One region of the Rudaeicoccus suwonensis genome, then DNA from elsewhere that is predicted to be linked to it. Evidence: riboswitches for the same ligand, from Rfam matches in the RefSeq annotation. Region 1 holds a riboswitch; the other holds the start of a gene.
What was found. A riboswitch is a leader RNA that binds a small molecule or an ion and turns the genes downstream of it on or off. The one in region 1 is predicted to bind cyclic di-AMP.
Positions count from the first base shown of each region.

Region 1 (4,208 bases):
CCTCGACTTGCACCTCACCGCGCCCAAGGCATTGCAGTTCGGCTCGGCGGCCGCAAGCGTCTGGTTGCAGACGGTGTGCGGTGTCATCGGTGGTGTCAGCAGCGCGGTCACCTTGCGGGTCATGCCAAAGCACCTGCTGCTCGCCGGTGTGCTCGGTGGGCTCGGGCTTTTCCTGGCGGCCGCGCTGCCGCAGTACCTCGGCACCGGCGCGACGACGGCCGTCGCAGTGGCGGCGATCTGTGCCGGAGTGCTCGGACGGATCCTCGGGCTGCGGCTGGGTGCACCCGCGCTCGTGGTGGTCGTGCCGGCGGTGTCGCCCTTGCTGCCGGGTCTGAGCATCTTCCGTGGCATGTACGAAGCCGTGGCCGGCAGCATCGTCAGCACCTCGGTCACGACGCAAGGGCAGGCGATCGCAACCATGATGGGTGCGGCCGCGACGGCGCTGGCGATCAGCACCGGAGTGGTGCTGGGGGATGTCGTGTCGGCGCCCTTCGACCAGCGTGTGCTGCGCCGAGGTCGCACCCGCCGACGCTGACACGCGATTGCCGCCGGGGCTGGCCGCTCGGGTCCCTTGGTCGGGTCGCTCGCTACGCCGCTTACCCTGTTCGCCGCTCGCCGCTCGGCGCTTGCACACGTCGCCGAATCGGCGACTTTCGTCCGCCGCGTCTGGCGTCACGTGCACACGTCGCCGAATCGGCGACTTGTGTGTGACTGGTGGTGCTGGTGGGTGTGTGGTGTCTGGTGGGGCGTTGAGATCGACCGGATCGGCGACTTTCGTGCCGCATCTGGTGTCGACGGGCGAAAGCTCGAGATTTGCCGGATCCTGCACGCAGCCGATCCCGGCGAGATGTCAGCATTTGTCGCGTTCTGTGTGCCGCCGACCTCGAGATGTCAGTTTTGCCGGTCCCAGGACATCGTGTCCCCACGAGATATCAGCATGTGCCGGTTTACCCGATCGGGTACCGGCCAAGATCGACATCTCGCAGTTTGTGGCGGGCGCTCCCAACGCCACCTGCGCGATACGCCACCGAATCGGCGTTTCGTGTGTGACAGATGGTGCTGATGGCTGGGGTGGGTCGTGTGGAGTGCCATGTTCGACCGCATCGGCGAGTCATGTGTGGGCGTCGACCGCGAGATGTCAGCATGTGCCGGTTCACCCGATCTGGTACCGGCCAAGATCGACATCTCGCAGTTCGTGGCGGGCGCTCCCAACGCCACCTGCGCGATACGTCACCGAATCGGCGTTTCGTGTGTGACAGATGATGCTGATGGCTGGGGTGGGTCGTGTGGAGTGCCATGTTCGACCGCATCGGCGAGTTGAGTCTGGCGCCCGTCGGCCAGCGGCGGGACAGCGTTTGAACCGGTGCCGCACGCGCGCAGGCCGACGGTTCGTAGGCAGCACGGGCGGGCCGATGGTTTGTGTGCCACGCGCGGGCTGAGGTTTGTGTGCCGCACGCTCGACACGTATGACGACACAGCACTCCACCGCCCACCTGCCGACGTTGACGACGAGCGACTCCACCGCCCACCTGCTCGACGTTGACGACGAGCGGCTCCACCGCCCACCTGCTCGGCCTTCCGCGGGCGCGGCGGTGTGTCTCTCGTATCGGCCCCTTGTGGGTGGCCACACGTCTCGGATCGGCGGTTCGGAGCATCTGCTGCGGCATACGTGCGACATGTCTGCGACTTTTTCTGGGAGCTTCCGGGCGCGTTGTCCACGCTGGCTCGCACGGACGCATGCCTGGCTTCTCACCCGGAATGGCGGGGGTTTCGGCGGGTAAGAGGTGAATTACATGAGTGTGATTTAACTGCGAAATGCAAGCCGACACGCCGACGATGAACCGATTTAGTCGAGTTTCACCTTGTGTCACACCAGTCCATCCCGTAACGTGATTTTGCCTTCGAGCGTCGTTGACTCCGGAATCGGGAAGCCGCGGCGGTTCGGCATACAACTGCATATCGCTTCCCAAATTCACGCGCCCGAACGTCGAACCTCGAGGGCGCACAGCGCGCCACCACAGGGCGTTGAGGAGGGCGGGGGAACCACTTTCGGCGCCGCATTCGGCGCCTTGGGGTCAAGCCGGCATCCACCGGCCGAGCACCTGACAGCTCGAACCCGACAGCTCACCCCGCAGACGTTCGTCAGGAAAGGACACATCTCTTGCGTTACGCACCAAGGCACAAGGTCGATCGCCCGTCCGCCATAGGTCGTCGCACCGTCGGTGTGATGATGGCATCCGCGGCAACTGTCGGTGCCGGCCTGTCGACCGCCTCCCACGCCAAGGCGGACACGCCGTGGAACGTCTGGGATCGCGTCGCCACCTGTGAATCGGGCAACAACTGGTCGATCAACACCGGCAACGGCTTCTACGGTGGTCTGCAGTTCACGCAGCAGACTTGGCTCGCCTTCGGCGGTGGCCAGTACGCCTCCAGCGCGCAGTACGCCACGCGGGACCAGCAGATCCTCGTCGCGCAGGCGACGTTGCGGGCGCAGGGTCCCGGTGCCTGGCCAGTGTGCTCGGTGCGCGCCGGCCTCACCCGCGCCAACGGTCTGGCCGTCGTCGTCGGTGGTGGTACCTCCACACCCACTCCGACCCCGACACCGGCGCCCACGCCGAAGCCGACTCCCACCCCGACCAAGCCGGTCACGAGCAGCGGTGCGCTCGTCATCGACGGCATCCCCGGTCCGCTCACCACGCGTGCGGCACAGCAGTGGCTCGGTGTTCGTCAGGACGGCGCAAGTTGGCTGCCGGCCGACTACAACACGGTCGTCGCCCTGCAGGCAAAGGTCGGTGTCACCCGCGACGGCATCATCGGACCGGTAACCACGGCGGCGTTGCAGCGCTACCTCGGTATGCCGCGCAACGGTGCGTCCTCGATTCAGGGCACCACGGCGATGGCGCTGCAGCGTTTCCTGAACAGCCGCATGTGATCGACGGCTTCTTGCACGACTACCCGCCTCGGCGCCGACTCGGCCCTGGGCGGGTTCGTCGTTCGTCTGCGCCGGTATGACGCGGACAGGCCCGCGCGCGTATGTCGGTAGCTGGTCGCCCTGTGCCGGGATCATCCGCTGTGGCCGCTCGCTCACCCGCGAATTCGCGACGACGTCCATCGCCGGTAACATCTGCAGGCGGCACGCACGTGGACTTGATCCGAGGCGGCCACGCCGGTGTAGCTCAGTTGGTAGAGCGCTTCACTTGTAATGAAGATGTCGCGGGTTCGACTCCTGTCACCGGCTCCACGGCGCTAACAGCGCCAGCACTGCGATCTACGGCAAAATCCCTGCGATTCCGCCACTGTAGGCCCCATGAGCGTCACGGCACTCTTCGTGTCGGTCGGGTTCGGGGCGGTCGCGCCACCAGGAGCGGTGCAGGTGGAAACGGCGCCCGTTGGTCGTCTCGCTGATCTCCGCACGATCTACTACGTGTCGTAGTAATTCTACTACGGGTGCGTGCCCGGTGATGGGCGTTCGCCGATTGTCGATGGCTGCTAGAAATGGCGGATGACGACTGCGGCATACGGCTCATGGACCTCCCCGCTGACGACGGCGGAACTGACATCTTCCGGCGTCGGCCTGAGTGAGGTGCAGGTCGACGGTCATGATGCCTACTGGCTCGAATCCCGCCCGAGCGAGGGTGGCCGGACGACGCTGATGCGGTTGCGGGGCGGCGAGGCCGTCGAGATGACCCCGGCGCCGGCGCATGTGCGTTCGATGGTGCACGAGTACGGCGGTCGGCCGTATGCCGTCGGTGGTGGTGTCGTGGTCTTCTCCGACGTGCGCGACGGCCGGCTGTGGCTCATTGAGGAAGACGCCGCACCTCGCGCGATCACCGTCGATCTGGGAGGTCCGGTGTTGCGCTACGCAGACCTTGAGGTCGACGCTGCGCGCCGCCGGGTGCTGGCGGTGCGCGAAGACCACCGCGGTGATGGCGAGGCCGTCAACACGATCGTGTCCGTCGATCTGGACGGAGCCCCGGGTGAGGGATCTGTGCTGGTCGACGGCTCGGATTTCGTTGCAGCGCCGCGTCTTTCACCCGACGGCGCACGTATGGCGTGGCTGACCTGGCAGCACCCGTCGATGCCATGGGACGCGACCGTGCTGTGGGTAGGGGATCACGACGCCGGTGGCGCCTCCGCGCTGGTGGGTCAGGATGCACCGCAGTCGGTCGCTGAGATCGGCTGGCTGGCTGATGGCTCCCTGGCGTATT
Region 1 is NZ_VIVQ01000001.1:431,186-435,393, forward strand. Features, by position in the region: gene BKA23_RS02080 (threonine/serine exporter family protein) at 1-535, shown strand, start outside; cyclic di-AMP (ydaO/yuaA leader) riboswitch at 2,014-2,153, shown strand; gene BKA23_RS18075 (transglycosylase family protein) at 2,162-2,932, shown strand; tRNA gene BKA23_RS02090 (tRNA-Thr) at 3,166-3,241, shown strand; gene BKA23_RS18080 (hypothetical protein) at 3,308-3,433, shown strand; gene BKA23_RS02095 (S9 family peptidase) at 3,503-4,208, shown strand, end outside.

Region 2 (4,208 bases), 1.9 Mb from region 1:
CGCATCACGCCATACACGCTGGGGGTCAAGGAGGGTCAGCGTGAGCAGGTCGGCGACTTCGACTGCGAGTTCGTCGCGGTCAACCACTCGATCCCCGACGCGCTCGCGGTCTGTGTGCGCACCCCCGGCGGCACCTTGCTGATCACCGGTGACTTCAAGATGGACCAGTTGCCGTTGGACGGCCGGATCACCGACCTGCGGTCCTTCGCGCGGATCGGCGAGGAAGGCGTCGACCTGTTCCTCACCGACTCCACCAACGCAGAGGTGCCCGGATTCACCACCCCGGAACGCGACATCACGCCGGCCATCGAGCGGGTCTTCCAGCAGGCGCAGCGCCGGATCATCGTGGCCTGTTTCTCCTCCCACGTGCACCGCGTGCAACAGGTGATGGATGCGGCATACAAACACCACCGCAAGGTCGCGCTGGTCGGCCGGTCGATGGTGCGCAACATGACGATCGCCCGCGACCTGGGTTATCTCGCCGTGCCGGACGGCGTGCTCGTCGACGTCAAGAAGCTGGACGACCTGGCCGACGACAAGATCGTGCTCGTCTGCACCGGTTCGCAGGGCGAGCCGATGGCGGCACTGTCACGTATGGCGAATCGCGATCACCGCATCGACGTCGGTGACGGCGACACGATCCTGATGGCGTCCTCACTGATTCCGGGCAACGAGAACGCCGTCTACCGCGTGATCAACGGGCTGATGCGCCTCGGCGCCAAGGTCGTGCACAAGGGCAACGCGCTGGTGCACGTCTCCGGCCATGCCAGCGCGGGGGAGTTGCTCTACTGCTACAACATCGTCCGTCCCAAGAACGTCATGCCGATCCACGGTGAATGGCGGCATCTCGTCGCCAATGCCGACCTCGCGGTGCAGACGGGGGTGGCGCGTGAGCGCGTCGTGCTCGCCGAGGACGGCGTCGTGGTCGACCTGGTCGACGGCAAGGCGTCGATCGCCGGTGCCGTGCCGTGTGGGTACGTGTATGTCGACGGCTCTCTCGTCGGGACGACCGACGAGACGATGCTCAAGGACCGCCGCATCCTGCGCGACGAAGGCTTCGTGACGATCATCGTCGTGCGTGACGCAGCAACCGGAAAGCTCGCCGCGGGTCCGGAGATCCAAACCCGCGGATTCGCCGAGGACGAGGCCGTTTTCGACGCGGTGCGCCCCAAGCTGGAAGCCGCCCTCGACGAAGCGCGCGAGAAGGGCATCACCGACAGCTACCAGTTGCAGCAGGTGATCCGGCGCGCTGTCGGTGGATTCGTCGGCGGCAAGTTGCGCCGTCGCCCGATGATCATCCCGATCGTCATCGACGCGTGATCCGGCTGCACGCCTCGAACTGAGCCGAGCACGTATGACGAAGGCCGTCCTTCCCGTGCGGGGAAGGACGGCCTTCTGTCGTTCACGGCCGGTCGTTCAGAGCCTGTCGTTCACGGCGGTTCGTTCAGAGCCTGTCGTTTACGTTTTGTCGTGACCGGACGCGATCAGGTCATTCGTGACCGGACGCGATCAGGTCGGACGCGATCAGGCAGGCAGCTGCAGGTGCTGGCCCACGAAGATCAGGTTCGGGTTGTTGACCGTGCCCTTGTTGGCTGCGAACAATGCCTGCCATCCGCCCGACACGTGATAAGTCTGTGCCAGCCCGCTGAGGGTGTCGCCGGCCTTGACGGTGAGCGTCTTGCCGGACAGCTCGACCTTGGTGGTCGCGCGTGCGCTGGACTCGCTCTTGCGCACCGTCGTGGACTTCTTCGGTGCCGAGTAGGTCTGCTGCTTCGGCGTCGCGGTGCCGGCCGGCGGTGTGTAGCCCGAACCCGAGCCGTTGCTGCGGGTCAGACCGGCGCGAACCGAGCAGACCGGCCAGGCGCCGGGGCCCTGGGAGGCCAAAACACGCTCGGCGATCGCGATCTGCTGCGACGGGGTGGCCAGGTTGGCGTTGGAGGCGTAGGCGCCGCCGCCGAAGCCGATCCAGGTCGAGTGCGTGAACTGCAGGCCACCGTAGAAGCCGTTGCCGGTGTTGATGGACCAGTTGCCACCGCTCTCGCACTGCGCGACCGCATTCCAGACACTGCCGGACGCGGCGTGGGCGTCGCCCGCGGTCGCCAGGCCGGTCGCTCCGACGACTGCTGCGCCGGCAACCCCGATGCCGATGATGCGGGTCTTGGTGGACGTGTTGGTGCTGAGGTTCATTGGTTCCTCTCCTGACGTGCGCATACGGGGTTAGCTGTCGGGTCGGGCTGTCAGGTGCCCGGCAGGTGTGTGGCCTGCTCTCACCCCAAGGCCGAATTCACGGCCGAATTGGGTTCCCCATCCTCGTCGTGCCTCCGGGACCATCCCGGATCTGCGGTGGCTGCTCGACGAGGCTGTGCGCAGCGAGCCACTTGGCATGGCGAGGTCGCATGGATGCGATACCCGCCAGTGGTCGTTTCGTCAAGGGCGACGAAAGGATGACCACCGAGAATCGAAGGTACGTGGTTATCGGCCGGATGCCAAGTTCAACCGTGACCTTTCCGTGATCTTTGCGGCAGCTGTCGATGAAATCCCAGTCAGCGCCGTATGCCGGTGAATGTTGTTGCGTACGTGACCTGTTGGGGCTTACGAGGTCAGTGGTGAAGGCGAGGTTCCGCTGTCACCAGGGGCGGGGTTCGCTCAGGTCGCGGGGGTCGGCCGGTGCGGTCCAGCCGGCGTCGGTGTGGACATAGGACAGCTCGGGGCCTTGCGTCACCAGCCGACGCACCCCCTCGATCAGTCGCGTCACGTGCTCGGCTGTCGTTGCCAGGCCGATGCTCGCGCGCACCGCCGACTGGCCCTGACCGATGATCGCGTCACACAGCAGGTGTGCGCAGAAGCGGCCGTCGCGCACCGCAATGGCGTACTCGTCGGCCAGAACCTGCGAGACCAGCCCGGGCTCGATGCCGTCGATGGTGAAGGTCACGACCCCCACGCCGGGCCGGTCGGGGCCGAGTGCGTGCACGAGGGTGACGCCGTCGATGTTTGCAAGGCCCTCGCGCAGGGTCTGCTGCAGTGAGCGCTCGTGTTCCTGCACGATCTCGCGGCGTGCGCTCAATGCCGCGCAGGCGGCGGCGATCGCGATCGCGCCCACTGCGTTCGGAGTGCCGCCTTCGTGGCGGGCGGGCCCGGTGTGCCAGTGATTGTGCCGGGCGGTCACTGCGGCCGTGGCGCCACCCGCCGGCAGGTATGGCGTGGCCGCGTCGAGCCAGTCGCGTTGTCCGGCGAGCACGCCTGCGCCATACGGTGCGTAGAGCTTGTGGCCGGAGAACGCGACCCAGTCGACGCCGAGGTCGGTCAGGTCGATGGGCCGGTGCGGTGCCAGCTGTGCGGCATCGAGCACTGTGCGAGCGCCGAATTCCTTTGCCACTGCGACGAGTTCGGCGATAGGCCAGATCTCACCCGTGACATTGCACGCTCCGGTGATGGCGACCAGCACGTGGCGCCCATCGGTGGCGGCTAGGGCGGAGCGCAGCAACTCGACGGCGTCGGCCGCGCTCGACGGCACCGGCAGGCGGGTGGTCTGGTGGGCCACCCAGGGCAACAACGCCGCGTGGTGTGCGGACTCCCAGGCGATGACCTGCGTGCGACGCGGCAGACAGTGCGACAACAGCCGCAGCGCATCGGTCGTGTTACGGGTGAAGATGACCTCGTCGCCCTCGCGCGCTCCGACGAATCGGGCGACCTCCTCGCGAGCCTGCTCGAACCAGCCGGTCGTGACGCGGCTGGCGTATCCGGCGCCGCGGTGCACCGAGCCGTAGCGGCGCTGCACCTGCTCGACGGCCTGGGCGACGGATTCGAGGGCAGGGGTGGTCGCGGCATGGTCGAAGTTGGCGTAGTCGGTGACCGTGCGGTGCACGGTGGGGACGCCGAGTTCGTGGGAGACGGTGCGCGGCAGCGCCGACGACGACAGCTTGCCCGAGACGCGTCCGGTCGACGGGATCGGCGACGGGATCGGCGACGAGGAATGCCCGCTCGTGGTAGATGTCTGCGCCGGTGCGGAAGGCGCCGTGCCCGAGGGCGCGATGGTGAGCCGCCGCGGCTGAGCGGGGGTGCGCGACTGGACGGTGTCGGTGGCGTCGGTGGTGTCGCTGGTGCCGGTGGTGTCGATGTCGGCGACGTTCGTGCGGAGAGACTGGGCGATGCTCATGGCGTGCTCCTTGCCGGTCGAGGGACCAGCACGGCATCGCCAGTAATTGCCG
Region 2 is NZ_VIVQ01000001.1:2,372,334-2,376,541, reverse strand. Features, by position in the region: gene BKA23_RS10805 (ribonuclease J) at 1-1,320, shown strand, start outside; gene BKA23_RS10800 (LysM peptidoglycan-binding domain-containing protein) at 1,525-2,187, opposite strand; cyclic di-AMP (ydaO/yuaA leader) riboswitch at 2,192-2,353, opposite strand; gene BKA23_RS10795 (aminotransferase class V-fold PLP-dependent enzyme) at 2,627-4,156, opposite strand.
Region 2: it holds a riboswitch for cyclic di-AMP, as region 1 does, so the genes downstream of both, BKA23_RS10800 (LysM peptidoglycan-binding domain-containing protein) here and BKA23_RS18075 (transglycosylase family protein) in region 1, are expected to answer to the same signal.